Linked DNA regions of Rubripirellula amarantea. The protein of the gene in region 1 binds, or shares a complex with, the protein of each later gene. Links are inferred from orthologs where the notes say so. Each region holds a gene or a part of one and is shown on either strand. Other genes may lie near its edges. The genes, in order: carB and carA.

Evidence for each region.
Region 2: the proteins of carB (region 1) and carA are in contact, whole or in part, in a solved structure (PDB 1KEE), measured with the Escherichia coli proteins. The link is inferred for Rubripirellula amarantea from one-to-one orthologs.

Annotation. Positions count from the first base shown.
Region 1 is NZ_SJPI01000001.1:1,985,988-1,994,271, forward strand. What follows is about bases 1-3,767. They hold carB (carbamoyl-phosphate synthase large subunit), read left to right. Parts: upstream 1-312; coding sequence 313-3,567; downstream 3,568-3,767. Other genes in these bases: Pla22_RS07250 (CPBP family intramembrane glutamic endopeptidase), read left to right, coding at 1-144; Pla22_RS07260 (sigma-54-dependent transcriptional regulator), read left to right, coding at 3,577-3,767. Outside these bases: more of Pla22_RS07260, read left to right, coding at 3,768-5,022; fae (formaldehyde-activating enzyme), read left to right, coding at 5,125-5,673; Pla22_RS07270 (tRNA dihydrouridine synthase), read right to left, coding at 5,702-6,790; Pla22_RS07275 (aldose epimerase family protein), read left to right, coding at 6,969-8,006. UniProt on the Escherichia coli protein: Large subunit of the glutamine-dependent carbamoyl phosphate synthetase (CPSase).
Region 2 is NZ_SJPI01000001.1:2,778,081-2,785,429, forward strand. What follows is about bases 1,624-4,455. They hold carA (glutamine-hydrolyzing carbamoyl-phosphate synthase small subunit), read left to right. Parts: upstream 1,624-2,390; coding sequence 2,391-3,521; downstream 3,522-4,455. Other genes in these bases: Pla22_RS10160 (tetratricopeptide repeat protein), read left to right, coding at 1,624-2,289; Pla22_RS10170 (alpha-keto acid decarboxylase family protein), read right to left, coding at 3,953-4,455. Outside these bases: Pla22_RS10155 (hypothetical protein), read left to right, coding at 1-382; more of Pla22_RS10160, read left to right, coding at 505-1,623; more of Pla22_RS10170, read right to left, coding at 4,456-5,710; Pla22_RS10175 (FHA domain-containing protein), read right to left, coding at 5,774-6,208; Pla22_RS10180 (TIGR01212 family radical SAM protein), read left to right, coding at 6,460-7,349. UniProt on the Escherichia coli protein: Small subunit of the glutamine-dependent carbamoyl phosphate synthetase (CPSase).

The DNA.
Region 1 (8,284 bases):
ATGGGGCTGTATTTCGGCGGGCTCGTGATTTGGACGGGCAGCCTATTGGTGCCAATCACTGCACATGCGGCCTACGATGCGGTTCAGATGATACTGACGTCGTGGTTAAACAAGCGAAAAGCGGCTCAGCCTCATTCGGGCTAGCCGGCGTGGGTTTCTGGCTCGATCGCTGTCAAAATTGGTTGCCCAGATGACTGCAGGCACCTTCGCTGATCGAGATATTTTCGCTATTCTGCTTAGCAATTTGCCCTTGGTTCGCCAAAACTTCATCTGGTGTGCCCCCCCATTCACTCATTGTTGGATCGAAAGCCAGTGCCCGCGCGCGACGACATCAAGAAAATCATGATCATTGGCAGCGGACCGATTGTGATCGGCCAAGCTTGCGAATTTGATTACTCGGGAACCCAGGCCTGCAAAGCACTCCGCGAGGAAGGCTATGAAGTAGTGCTGGTCAACAGTAATCCCGCGACCATCATGACCGATCCAGCAACCGCCGATGCAACGTACATTGAGCCGTTGAATTGGCAGATGCTCGAAAAGATCATCGCTAAGGAAAAGCCATGTGCATTGCTTCCTACGCTGGGAGGGCAAACTGCTCTCAACGCGGCGATGGATTTGGAAGCCAATGGCATTTTGAAAAAGTACAACGTCGAATTGATTGGTGCTGACACCCGCGTGATCGCCAAAGCGGAAGAACGCGACCAATTCAAAGAAGCGATGGAAAAAATCGGTCTCGATGTCTGCAAGGGCTACACGGTCCACACTCTCGAAGAAGCTCGTGCAGCACTCAAGGAAGTCGGACTTCCCGCCGTTGTTCGTCCAAGCTTCACGATGGGCGGCAGTGGTAGCGCGATCGCATACAACAAGGACGAGTTTGACACCTTGACTCAGCAAGGGCTTGATCAATCGCCGGTTACCGAAGTCTTGATCGAAGAATCCATCATTGGATGGAAAGAATACGAGATGGAAGTGATGCGAGACAAAGATGACAACGTCGTCATCATTTGCAGTATCGAAAACTTTGACGCAATGGGCGTGCACACCGGTGACTCGATCACGGTGGCACCCGCGCAAACTCTGACCGACAAAGAATACCAGCGCATGCGAGATGCCTCGCAAGCAGTCATTCGAGAAATCGGTGTCGAGACAGGTGGTAGCAATATTCAGTTTGCGATCGAACCCGACACGGGACGGATGATCGTGATCGAGATGAACCCCCGAGTCAGTCGCAGTAGTGCCTTGGCCAGCAAAGCGACGGGTTTCCCGATCGCTAAGATCGCCGCCAAGCTTGCCGTTGGATATCGCTTGTGGGAATTGCCAAACGATATTACTCAAAAGACGAAGGCCTGCTTCGAACCAACGATCGACTACGTGGTTACGAAGATTCCTCGCTTTGCCTTCGAAAAGTTTCCTGAAGCCGATGCAACGTTGACCACGCAAATGAAGAGCGTTGGTGAAACGATGGCCATTGGTCGTTCGTTTCGCGAGTCGTTTCAAAAAGCGATGCGTGGACTCGAAGTCGGCGCTTTCGGGTTTGGCAGTGACAATCGAGACTTGTGGGGCACGCCGGACCAGCCGGACCAAGACGAAATCATCGCAAAGCTCAGCACGCCCACCGCAGAGCGAGTGTTCTACATTCGCTACGCCATGAAAGCGGGAATGTCGATCGAAGAGATCCATTCCTACACTAACATCGACGTTTGGTTCTTAGACCATCTGATTCAGTTGATCGAGCAAGAAAATCGCTTGATCGAACTTGGCTCTCTGGACGCTATCGATGCTGAAACGATGCGAGAAGTGAAGCGTGATGGATTTGCCGATCGCCAACTAGCGACGATCTTCGGAACCACCGAAACAAAGGTTCGCGCCAAGCGTCACGCCCTCGGTGTGAAGCCGGTGTTCAAGAGTGTTGATACTTGTGCTGCGGAATTTGAAGCGTATACGCCGTACTACTACAGCACCTATGAAGAAGAAACGGAATTGCCACCAAAGGCAGGTCAAAAGCGAATCATGATTCTGGGAGGCGGTCCGAACCGGATTGGTCAGGGGATCGAGTTTGACTACTGCTGTTGTCACGCCAGCTTTGCGCTGCGTGAACTCGGCATTGAGTCCATCATGGTTAATAGCAATCCCGAAACGGTTAGCACGGACTATGACACTTCGGACATTTTGTTCTTTGAGCCACTAACGATCGAGGACGTTCTGAATATCTGCGATGCGGTCCAGCCCGACGGGGTGATCGTGCAGTTTGGTGGCCAAACTCCTCTGAATCTCGCTCGCGGACTGCAACAGGCTGGTGTGCCGATCATTGGAACAAGCGTCGAAACAATCGAGGCTGCGGAAGATCGCGAGTTGTTCCAAAAGCTGATCGACGAACTTGGTCTAAGTCAGCCGCCGAGCGGCATCGCTCGAAACATGGACGAAGCTCGCATTGCTGGTAAGGTCATTGGCTTCCCAATGTTGGTTCGCCCCAGCTTTGTTTTGGGAGGGCGAGCGATGGAGATTTGTTACGACCAACCGCAATTTGAACGCTACGTCGCGGAAGCGTTTGTCGTGGCCGATGGGCAACCCGTTCTTATTGACCGCTTCTTGGAAGATGCCACCGAGGTCGATGTTGATGCCGTTTCCGATGGTACGGATTGCGTGATCATGGGCATCATGGAACACATCGAAGAAGCTGGCGTTCACTCGGGCGACTCGGCTTGCGCGATTCCGCCTTACAGTTTGACTCAGCCGATTTTGGAAGAGATTCGTGCGGCGACAAAGAAGCTCGCAAAACGCCTCAATGTTATCGGTTTGATGAACATCCAGTTCGCAATCAAGAAAGATGGCGAAGATCACTCCGTCTATATTCTCGAGGTCAATCCGCGAGCATCACGGACGGCGCCGTTCGTCGCGAAGGCCACAGGCGTGCCGGTGGCATCCATCGCTACTAAGGTAATGACGGGAATGACGTTGGCAGAGTTGGGAGTGACCAAAGAAGTCATTCCATCGCACGTGTCGATCAAAGAAAGCGTATTCCCGTTCCGCAAATTTAGCGGCGTCGACATTGTGCTTGGGCCTGAAATGCGAAGCACCGGCGAAGTGATGGGCATCAGTGATAGTTTCGCGATCGCGTTTGCCAAGAGTCAGCTTGCCGCTGGGACTGTTCTTCCCACGGAAGGAAAAATCTTCATTAGCTTGTCTTCGCGACACAAAGAACCTGCAATCGCGATCGGTCGAGAGCTGCGGGAAATGGGGTTTGAGATCTTGGCAACTTCCGGGACTGCCAGCCGGCTTAGCGAAGGCGGTGTCGAAGTGACCCGCGTGAAGAAGCTTGCCGAAGGGCATCCTAACCTGATTGATTACCTTAAGAACGAAGATGTTCAGTTGATCATCAATACCCCGAGCGGTAAGGGTGCTCGAACCGATGAAGGGCGAATCCGCGCTGCAGCAGTGCAAGCGGGCGTTCCCTGCATTACAACCATTGCGGCCGCAGAGGCTGCCGTGCGAGCGATGCACGCAACGCGTGAATCGCCTATGGAGGTCGTGTCGCTTCAGGATCGCTACGCCGCAGTCAAAAGCTGATTCCGTTTCATGGCTACCGAATCCAATCAACCCGACGAAGGTACGTTTGACCCAGCCAGCTTAAAGTTGTTGGTGGTCGACAATGAAGCGGCGCATGCGCGAGCGATGACGGAATCGCTCGAGAAAGTAGGTTACGTTTGCGAAGTGGCCACGAGTGGTCCCGAAGCTGCGGGCATGATTCAGCGTGAGACCTACGACATCATCATCACGGACATGGTGATGAACGATGTCGATGGAATGAAGATCTTGGATCTTGCCAAAGAAAAGTTGCCCGGCGTTGAGGTCGTGATGGTTACCGGCCATGCCACGGTGCCCGTTGCCGTGGAAGCCATGCAAAAAGGTGCATTCAACTTTCTCGAAAAGCCAATCACGCCCAATCGCTTGCGGGCGATCGCCGAAAAGGCTGCCGAGGCTGTATCACTGAAAAAACGCAACACTGAATTGTTGCAAAGACTCGACGAGCGATTTGGTTTTGAAGGGATTATCTACACCAGCAAGAAGATGCAGGATGTGGTTGATCGGGTGCGCCGAATCGCGGCTACCGACGCGACTGTCTTGATCACCGGTGAAAATGGTACGGGTAAAGAGGTTATCGCCCAAGCGATTCATCAGAACAGCCCTCGACGCAGCAAACGCATGGTGGCGATGAACACCGGCGCCATCGCAGAGAATTTGGTCGAAAGCGAGCTGTTTGGACACGTCAAGGGTTCGTTCACCGACGCGGTGTCTGATCGCGAAGGCGCGTTTCAATACGCCAACGGCGGCACGTTGTTTCTAGATGAAGTCGGTGACATGCCGATGAGTACGCAAATCAAGCTGCTGCGAGTGCTAGAGGAGAACAAAATCACTCGCGTGGGCGAGAACAAAGAAATCAAAGTCAACGTGCGGATGATCTCGGCAACCAATCGCCCACTCGAAGATTTGATTGACGCAGGGACGTTTCGGCGAGACCTCTATCATCGCTTGAAAGTTGTCACAATCGAATTGCCCGCACTTCGTGATCGCCGAGAAGACGTGGTCCCCTTAATGGATCACTTTCGTAAACAATTCTTGCGGCGTTATGACAAGCCGAACGCTCATTTCACACCCGCAACGACCAAGCGTTTTTTCGCTTACGATTGGCCGGGTAACGTTCGTCAATTGCGTAACTTTGTCGAAACGATGGTGGTGCTCGACACGGACGGTTCGCTTGATATCGATGATCTGCCGCCTGAACTTGTCGACCAGAACGATCACGTTGAAACGGACGATTCGAATGCGATGCCGGTTGCGGCAATTGGGGGTGGTTCAGAGTCGGCTTTGATCGGTCGGCCCCTCAGCGAGATCGAACGTTGGGCCATCGAAGAAACTCTTAAGATGACAAACGACAACCGAGAGAAAGCGGCTGAGATTCTCGAGATTGGCGCGAGGACGCTCTATCGCCGTCTCGACCAATACAAAAAAGACGAAGAATGATTTTCGCCCGCCAGTCTTGGCGACAATTTCGAGTCGAACGATCTCACTTCGCATGACCTTTTTGAGTTCACTAATCTCTGTTTTTCTAAATTGGATTTCTAGATGTCAGACCGAATCATTATGCGAACGGGCGAAGCACTCGTCGCTGGCGGACCACCCTTTACGGCGGCCGAACCTGAGGTTGTGATTGGCGAACTTGACGGTCCCGTGGGGATCGCGTTGGCGACACTAACGGGCGACCAAACGAAGGGGCACTCAAAGGTGTTCGCGATTTTGAACACGGACGTCCAGGTTCGCCCCGTCACATTATGCGTCAGCAAGGTGACCGTCAAAGACAACCGTTACACAAACATTTTGATGGGTACGGTTCAAGCCGCGATCGCAAACGGAGTATTGGATGCTGTTCGAGCAGGCGATCTACCGAAGGATCGGGTCAATGAGCTCGGGATTATCTGTAGCGTTTGGCTCAATCCAGGTGTCGCGACCGACAACAATCTAGACCATAAGGCACTGTTTGATATTCACCGCGAAGCGATGGCCAAGGCCATTCATAAAGCGATGAACAACGAACCGTCGATTGATTGGTTGCTAGAGAACCAAGACAAAATTACGCACAAGTACTACCAGATGGGGCTCGACGGGAAGATCTAACGAAAAAGCTGCTGCTTTCCCGACAACCTCAGCACTCTTCCTGGCTGCCGTGAATCTCTCGCGGAACGTAACGGCCCGGACCATCATCACGGTAGTGGGTTGCAATCGCATCTTCGAATTCTTCACGCGTTCGCAAACGAATGAATGACGTTCGAACGTTTTCGTAATCAGGATGCGATTGGGAGTACTTGATGCAGAACTTTCGCATCAACAGTGGTGCTCGCTCGATTGAGTAAGTTTGTTCGCACAGGTCAAAGTGTTGACGCATCACTTCCACTTGTTGATGCAAGGTCGGTGGAGGCGGAAAAGGGGCGCCCGCATCGAGTGCACGTGCTTGGTTGAAGATCCAAGGATTGCCAATTGCGCCCCGCGCAATCGTGACCCCGTCGATACCAGTCTGCTCGATCATCCGAATCGCATCCGCGGCCGCAAACAGATCTCCGCTACCTAAGATTTTTAGCGAATCGCCCACGTGAGCTTTGACATCAGTTAGAAATTCCCAACGGCTTGGTCCAACGTAACGCTGAACAACGGTTCGGCCGTGTACCGTCGCAGCGGCTAATCCCGCTTCAATTGCGCCGTCGAGAATTTCGAAGAAGTGGTCGCGAGATTCTTGGGAATCGTCGATGCCGCGTCGCATCTTGACGGTTACGGGAATGTGATCCGGAACGATGTCACGGGTCCGTTGAAGGATCTCGATCGCTACCTTGGGTTGTGAGAGATGAAATCCGCCACGACATCGACCTAGGACTTTCTTGACGGGGCAACCAAAGTTGACGTCGATAATGTCGAAGCCTGCCTCAACAAGTTTGGCCGCACCCAACGAAAACTGCTCTGGCTCCGCTCCCATTAGTTGGCCACCCACCGGTGGTTCATCCGGATGGATGTCAAGAAAGTGCTTAGTCTTTTGTTTCTTCGTCAGCGATAACAAGAACTGGTCAAGCATCACTTCACAAATTGTGTAGCTTGCCCCGAGCCGGCGAGCCATCAATCGCATCGGCAGATCGCTGTATCCCGATAACGCTGCCTGGACCACGGGGAACCCGATCTCGACGTTGCCGATCGTTAATGGGGAAAGCGCGTGTGGTTTGTCCGTCTGGGTTGTGGAAGTGGGCATGAATTTCAGGGATACTGCGTGTGCGTTTATGTGGGGGCTTGGTAGTCGCGGGCAAAATACTCTGACCCTCGATCCCTACCCGAGTACCAACAAGATTGCCATCATGTCCAACATCAAAGCTCTCTTGGCGGCCTGCATTGTGATCGCCTTTGTTTCATTTGCCAACGCAGCCACAACTATGAAGATAGACAAACAATCCTTTGGTCAAACGCCTGATGGGCAGGCCGTAACACGCTACACCTTGACCAATTCAGCTGGAAACAGCGTCCAAGTGATGACCTGGGGGGCGTCACTATTGGAAGTTCGGGTACCTGATCGCCTCGGTAATCTCGAAAACGTGAATTGTGTTTTTGACTCGCTTGCCCCTTATCTGACAAAGCATCCTTACTTTGGCAGTACGGTTGGACGGTTCTGCAATCGAATCGGTAACGCGCAATTTTCAATTGACGGCACTCAGTACTCATTGACCGTCAACCACGGCAAGCACCAGTTGCACGGCGGCATCAAGAACTTCGCCTTCAAGAATTGGGAAAGTGAAAGTTACCAAGACGAAAGTGGTGGCGGAGTTCGGTTTACTTTGGTCAGTCCCGATGGCGATGAAGGGTTTCCAGGTGAGGTTTCGGTCACAACTGACTATCACTGGAACGACGCTAACGAGCTTGCGATCAAGTTTACGGCCACAACTGATGCGCCCACGCACGTCAACTTTACGAACCATAGTTATTGGAACTTGGCCGGTGTGGGAAGCGGCACGATGCTCGATCACCTCTTAACCATCGAAGCCGATCAAGTGCTCGACGTTGATGGTGATTTGATTCCAACGGGCAAGTTCAACGATGTCGAGGGAACTCCATTCGACTTTCGGGAGCCAACCGCAATTGGTAAACGCAATGACCAATTGCCAGCCACCAAGGGCTATGACCATTGCCTCGTTGTTCGTGGTGAAGCAGGAAATCTTCGTTCGGCCGCTCGCGTTGTTGATCCCCAATCGGGCCGGGTGATGGAGGTAGAAACCACTCAGCCAGGCATGCAACTTTACGCTGCGGGTAATTTGCCTGGCGGGGATAAGTCGGCCGGTTTTGGTCCGCACGATGCATTCTGCTTAGAAACGCAGCACTTCCCCGATGCTCCCAATCAACCATCCTTTGCAAGTACGTTGCTAAAGCCAGGTGAAGAATTAGAAGAGGTTACCGTTCACCGTTTTTTGGTTGACTAGGTATCAACTGACTAGGTATCAACCAACAATCAATCAACCAGCCGACCAATCGGGCTGGCGAAGGGAAGGCAACCCTCTTCTCTCGCCTGACTCGTTATTCTTCCGCAAAACGTCTGAAACCTATCTAAGGTTTCAGGCGTTTTTTTTTGCGAGGGAGGATGTATCCGCTGCATAAGTTGGTTTGTCGCGTTGGCGATGACTTGGTGCAAGCTGATTGAGATTTCTCGTCAACCCTTGGCCCGGGGTTTGCAATGTTATTGACACGAAACTAAGGAAAG
Region 2 (7,349 bases), 790 kb from region 1 along the record:
TTGCTTGGTCACCATTGGAGTGATGGTCCGGGTCATGCTTGGTGCCGGTACCGTTGGCTTTTCTGATTCGTTCCGAGAAGGGATTTCTTCGCAGTGGCCCGTGATCGGCGTGATGGTGATTTTGCTGCCTGTTTTCGTGCTCGACACACTCAAGCTGAGCAATCGGTTCGCTGGCCCAATGTATCGGCTGCGAACTGAGCTTCGCAAGCTCGCTACCGATCAACCCGCTCGTCCGGTCAATTTTCGAACCGGAGACTTTTGGCTTGAAGCCGGCGGTGACTTCAATCACGTTTTGGGGCAACTGGACCGACTCAGAGCAGAAAATGAGAGTCTTCGCCAACAACTTGCGAAGTCGCCATCCCAAGTCGAAACGCTCGTTTAACTACCGCCTGGATCCCGGTCCGGTCGCATTGACCGAGAATTTCATTCAAACCGGCCTACGCCCGAAGTCGCCACCGCGCCATAATAGAAGGATACGCACATCCTTCTTGACGGACAGCTTCTATGACTTCGGATCGTTTTCAGCCCCCAACCGCTCGCAATCGCAACCTATCGGTCAAACGATTGTGGGTGTTCAGTCTCGCGATTGCTTGTTCTAGCCCGTTGCTGGTGGCGCCAATCGCTTACGGCCAGGACAACGCGACCGTTCCGGCGGTAAAACCTGCTGCCGAAGGACAAGCCGATCTTGATGAGGCGATTGTCAAACGAATCGGTGCTGATACCCCTCAGGCACTCGAAGCGGTTTCGGCACTGCTTGAATCCGCGATCAAAAAGGGACTGGATGAAGAAAACCAAGCGTTCGCTAAAAAGATGCTTGGATCGGTTTTGCTGCAGCGAGCCGAAAGTCTGATCGCGACCTTTCCCCAAGCTGCCGATCAACGTGGCGGGTTGAGTAGTCGCCAAATAGCTATTCGCAGCGAAACGCTCGAGATTCTTGCTCGGGCTGTGGAAAATGATCCGGAACTCGTTGAAGGGTTCTTGCTGATTGCACGTTTGCATCTGATGCCCGGTGGCGAACGAGAAGAAATCAAAAAGGCGACCACCAGTGCGATTGGGTTGCTCGATGACGAGCCCAAGGAACAAAGTTCGGCTTACGTTCTGCGAGCGCTCACGAATGAAACGGACGAAGGCAAGCTCGCGGACCTGGACGCTGCTTTGAAGGCTGATCCTGATAACAAAGAAGCGATTCAAATGCGGGCCAGCATTCGTCTGGATGCCGGTGATATTGAAGGAGCAATTGGTGACCTCGAAAAAGTGCTCGTCGAAGATCCTACTAATACCGCTTTCGCCGGCAGCGTGATTCAGAAGTTGGTTGATCGCGATCGTGTTGCTGAAGCTCGCGAACTCGTCACCAAGATGCTCGCCGCTAAGCCAAGCGAAGGGATGTATCGCATGCGGGCGATTTTGCACCGCGAGGAAGGTCAACTCGATGAAGCGATGGCTGATCTTGATAAGGCGATCGCCATGGCTCCCAAGGATCCAATGACATTGTTGCAGCGATCTGGGCTCGCACTCGAACGCGACGACTTAAGGTCCGCCAAAGCTGATTTTCGTGCTGCGATTCAGGTCATGCCTTTGATTGCCGAAGCCGATGAAGGAATCGAACTACGCATGCAAATCGCCATTGCTGAAAAGCGAAATGCCGATGCAATCAACGATGCCAAATTGCTAGTCGATCGTGCGCCCGACAGCACCTTTCGGAAACTTCGTTTGGCCACGCTGTACACCATTGACGAACGGCCACGCAAAGCGATCGAAGTCCTTACCGATATTCTTGCCGGTGACCCCGAAAATGTTGGGGTGCTTCGCACTCGGGGTGACGCTTTGCTGAGCGTTGGCGACCATAAAGCAGCGATTGCTGACTACGAAAGTGCGATTGCCGCAATCGGAAACCTGGATCCGCAAGAAGCTTCCAAGCGAGATATCGACGAAGCATCCGGGTTGTACAACAACTTGGCCTGGGTGCTGGCGACGTCCCCGAACGACGATATTCGAAACGGTGCAAGAGCTTTAGAGCTGGCCGAAAAGTCCGCTGAGCTAACCAATCACGAAGCGCCTCACATCTTGAGCACTCTGGCTGCGGCCTACGCCGAGCAGGGCGACTATGAAAACGCTCGGAAATGGAGCGGCAAAGCGGTGGAATTGGCAGCCGACCAAGAGCACAACCAATTAGAGCAGCTCGAGGAAGAACTGGAAAAATACAAGCAGAACGAGCCTTGGCGAGAAAAACAGGAAACTGAAGAAAACGCCATCCCGATCCTTGATCCGGAAGACCTAATCGACACTTGATTTGCCAGCCTGAGCCCGCACCACCACTCGCAAGATTTGCCTGGTCTGATATTCTTCAAAGGTTTAGTTTTTGTAATCTCCTTTGAAAAAAACCTCGCGACATGAACACCGCCAAACTTGCACTCGAAGACGGTTCCATTTTCACAGGAGAATCCTTTGGAGCCCAAGGCGAAGTGGACGGCGAAGTCGTCTTTAACACCGCGATGACCGGATATCAGGAAATCCTGACCGATCCGTCCTATCGCGGCCAAATCGTCACGATGACGTATCCCGAAATTGGCAATTACGGCGTCAACAGCATCGACGTCGAACACGCAAAGCCATCCTTATCCGGCTTCATCGTTCGTGAAGTCAGCCGAATTTACAGTAACTATCGCGCCGAAGGTGACCTTGGCGCTTATCTGCAGAAGCACAATGTGATCGCTTTAGCAGGGATCGACACTCGCTCTCTCGTTCGAAGAATTCGCGAGATGGGGGCAATGCGGGGCGTTATTTCGACAACGGACCTCGACGACGCGTCGCTGGTCGCCAAAGCCAAATCGGCACCCGGACTGGTCGGTCGTGACTTGGTGCGTGAAGTGATGTCCAAGGAAACGGTGTCCTGGGACGAACGTCTGGACGATTGGTCAGCCGCGGAAATCAAAGGCCCTCACGATGCCGGCGTCGGCAATCATGTCGTGTGCATGGACTTTGGCATGAAGTGGAACATCCCTCGGCACTTTGCATCCCGAGGCAATAAAGTCACCATCGTTCCCGGCGATACCAGCGCCGAGGATGTGCTGCGTCTCGAAGCGAACGGCGTCTTCTTGTCCAATGGCCCTGGAGACCCCGAGCCGCTTGAATACGCGCACAAGACGATCAACGAATTGATTGGCAAGGTTCCGGTGTTCGGTATTTGCCTGGGACATCAACTGCTTTCGCTCGCATGTGGAGCTAAGACGTTCAAGTTGAAGTTCGGTCATCGCGGTGTTAACCAACCGGTGCTTGACCTGACTACGGGCAAAGTAGAAATCACCACTCAGAACCACGGCTTCGCGGTCGAGGAAGAATCACTTCCTGATGAACTCGAGATCACGCATCGTAATTTGAACGATGATACGATCGCGGGAGTTCGCCATCGTGGCGAAGCTGCGTTCGGCGTTCAGTATCACCCGGAGGCCGCTTCAGGCCCGCACGACAGTGGATACCTATTCGAGCGCTTCCAGGATCTGATGAAGAGCCCGGTTTCGTAACCGGAACGATTCTCGTTGCATCGCGCTTGATGCACGAAAAAAGGCGAGGCCGATCCCGAAAGACCGACCCCGCCTCGCACGGGGGGACGCTTAATATCTGGTAGTGAATCATGGTGTCGTTCGCGTCCCCGACACAACCAAGATTAGTTCGTTTCCGTCCGAAGTGAGAGCATTCAATTGAGGAATTGAATGTTTTGCCCAAACTGCCTAGAGGGCCCACTTTGGATATGCTGGCATTAGCGATTATGCGGCGTCGGCGCGGCTTTCAGTAGCCTTAGAAGGGCGCGTTTTGCGAGTTTTCGCGATTTTTTGCGTCCGCAAACGGGGTACATCCGTGACCCTATGGATCGTTTGCGATCAAATGTGCTGCGCGCTAACGTGCTTGGGTGACTGGCATCGGGGCCAGTTGAGGGTGGTTTACCCGAGACCGGTTACGTCACGTTCTGGCCCATCCGCTCGGCCATTTTCCTGAGCGTGTCGCTGGCGTCACCCTCCATCAAAACCGCCTGGATCAAATGAGGACGCGTGATGTCGTCCCAGGCGTTCTGTAAGGCGGCCTCGTAGCCGGCCTCATCGTCCACGACCACCGCATGTCCTTTTCCGTAGACGTCAAAGAGTTTGGCGTAATTCCAGCGATGCACTTCGTTGTATTTCCATTCGCCAGCGTGTAGATACCGCTCCGTGCCGTAACCGTGATTATCCAATAGGATCACGATGGGGTGATGCCCTTCACGAACCAACGTACTGAGTTCCTGGCCCGTCATTTGAAAGGCACCATCACCAACAAGTACGACGACTCGATGATCGGGGCGAGCCTTTGAAGCACCCAGCGCAGCCGGGATGCTAAATCCCATCGAAGTGTAATAAGCGGGTGATAGGAATTCGCCACGATCGTGGATCGTTAATTCCGTGGACGCAAACAAGGAATCCCCCACGTCGGCAATCACGATCGTGTCAGCGTCAATCAGTTCGTTCAGCTTTCTCATCATGCGACTGGTTTGCAACGGACGTTTGGGATCGTCGCTTGATCGCGTTTCTTTAACTGCGTCGCGTTTCAACGCTGAGATATCACGTTTGCTCGCGGTCGGCGCACTGGCATGCAGTCCGGACAAAAAAAGCTTCAGGTCAACATTGTGATAATGGTGATGAGAAATCCGAAGCGTTTCGCTGGTCGCGTAGACGCAGTGGTCCGGATCAAGCTTGGCGGAATAGATTCCTAAGTTGATGTCACTCAAGAAAGCGCCAAGTAGCAGCACCAAGTCGCTTTCCTCGACGAACTGAGTCACCTTGGGATCACCTAAAGCGCCTTCGTAAAGTCCAACGAACAACGGATGTCGTTCGCTGACAACGCTCTTGCCCAGCATCGTCGTTGCGATGGGAATCCCCGTGGTTTCAGCCAGTTTGAGCAATTCGTCTTGCAAACCAAAACGGTGGATTTCTACGCCGGCCACGATCACTGGTTTCTTGGCCGACGTGATTCGTTGCGCGGTTTCCTTGATGGCTTCGGCGGTTGCCTGGGCATCATTGGTTCTTTCGGGCCGGGCAAAGCGATGGGTCATCGGGGGCACAACGTGCACCATGTCGCGCGGCAGTTCGATGAAGACAGGCCGTTTGTAGCGATCGCAGGCATCGAGCACTCTGTCGATTTCCGAATAGGCAGTCAGCGGATCGTTAAGCTCTGCGGTCGCAATCGTGAACTTTTCAAACACTTCAACTTGGGTTCGAAAGTCCCGAACCATATGGTGAAGTAACGCACCATGAGACCGTTCTTTCATGCCGGGTGCACCAGAGATCACGACGACCGGCGACTTTTCCGCGTAAGCACCGGCGATTGAGTTGCAAACACTAAGGCCACCGACACAGTACGTTACGCAAAGAGCGCCCATCCCGCGAAGTCGAGCGTAGGCATCAGCCGCAAACCCCGCGCAATCTTCTCGGGTGCAACCGACAACATTGATGGGGCTCTTTTCAAGCTTGCTGTAGAACGACAGCACGTAGTCGCCGGGAATGCCAAAGACGTCGTCGATGCCATAGTCTCGCAGTCGCTTGATCAAATAGTCGCCAATCGACAACTCAAGTCGCGCGTCTTCCGAGGGAGCCGAGCCCGGTTCTGCTGCAGAACAATTCTCGGCAGCCCGTTCTCTTGCGGGAACTTGAGCCGCCGAAACCTTACTTGAAGACAAATTCATGACGAAACCTCTCGCTTCGGGAATGACGAACGGTCGACTCCCGAAGTTTACCGTCTTCGTCAGCTATTCGTCTTTGTTTTTTCCTCGCTTGCTGATCCCGGCGCGGTCCATCAATGAACTCCGCATCAATTCGTCCATGTAGTCATCATCAGCCGGTGGTGGGCCGTAAGCGCCCAGCATTTGAGGTTCGTATTCCACCACGTAGTGGTGCTTTGCGATGGAAAGTTTGCAGCCGGGATCAAGTCGCTTACGCATTACGGCGCGATCGTCTACCTTGGTTCCATTGCGGCTGTTTAGATCTCTCACGAACCAATAGCCCTGTTCCAACGACATCCGGCAGTGTTGGGTGGACACGTTGGGAAACCTCAACTCGATGTCGACTTCACCCCGACGTCCGATCAACAAACGATCCTTGACCAGCGGGATGGGGTCGCCGCCGCCGCAGGGCGTCAGTTGACCGTAGGGCCCAGCGTATTCGGGCATATGTTCTTCGGGCACGGGTGGTTCTCAAGATAAAGTGAAATGATCAAAACGGTAATCCATGGCGAGTTCACCGCTCGCACATCTATATTCTGACTCGTATCCCCCCGTTGGCAACACTTCTAGTGACGACATTTTTGATTCCCATGGTCGTTTTCTTTCTGCCACTACCATTTTCCAGTTAGGCCCCCGTGACGAATAACGAAGCCGATCGAGCTTGTCTGCCCGAAAGTCCCGCGTTGCCAGGACACTCCGGTTCACTTTCTTGGATGGATGGCGAGAGTCCGATCAATGCCTTCGGTCGGGCTCTGCAAAATCGGTTTGGGGGGCGGATTCAGCGGGTCAGCATTGACGCCGGGTTCACGTGTCCGAATGTCGATGGCGCCGTCGCCAAAGGTGGGTGCAATTTTTGCGACAACCGTTCGTTCAGTCCATCGCGCCGCGTGCGGCTACAGCAGGTGAAGACTCAGTTGCTATCTGGGATTCAAACGGTCCGTGAACGTTACAAGAAGGTTTCCGGGTTTATCGCTTACTTCCAGCCAGCGACCAATACGTACGCGCCCGTCGAGCAGTTACGTGAAGTGTTTGAATTAGCGTTAGGTCTTAACGACGAAATTCAAGACGAGATTGTTGGGCTAGCGATTGGCACTCGTCCAGATTGCGTTCCTGAATCGGTATTATCATTGATTGAAGAGCTGGCTTCACAATCGTATGTCTCTGTGGAATACGGCATGCAAACGATTCACGACGCGAGTCTTGTTTGGATGAACCGGGCTCATAGCCATGCGGACATGATCAACGCAATCGATCGCAGTCGCGGTCGAGGGTTTGAAATCTGTGCTCACGTAATTTTGGGCATTCCCGGTGAAAGTCACGCGATGATGATGGAAACGGCGATCGAGATTGGTGTTCTGGGATTCGATGCCATCAAGCTTCACAACCTTTATGCCGTTCGCGGAACTCCTCTGGGTGAAGAAGTGCTCAGTGGTCAGACGAAAATGATGGATCGTGACGAGTACGTGCGAACCGTTGTCGATTTTTTGGAACGGATTCCTCCCCAGGTGATCGTCGAACGAATTAGCGGCGATGCCCCGTCTGACTTCTTGATCGAACCCAAATGGTGTCTGGAAAAATCTTCGCTAAGGTTGTCGATCGAAGC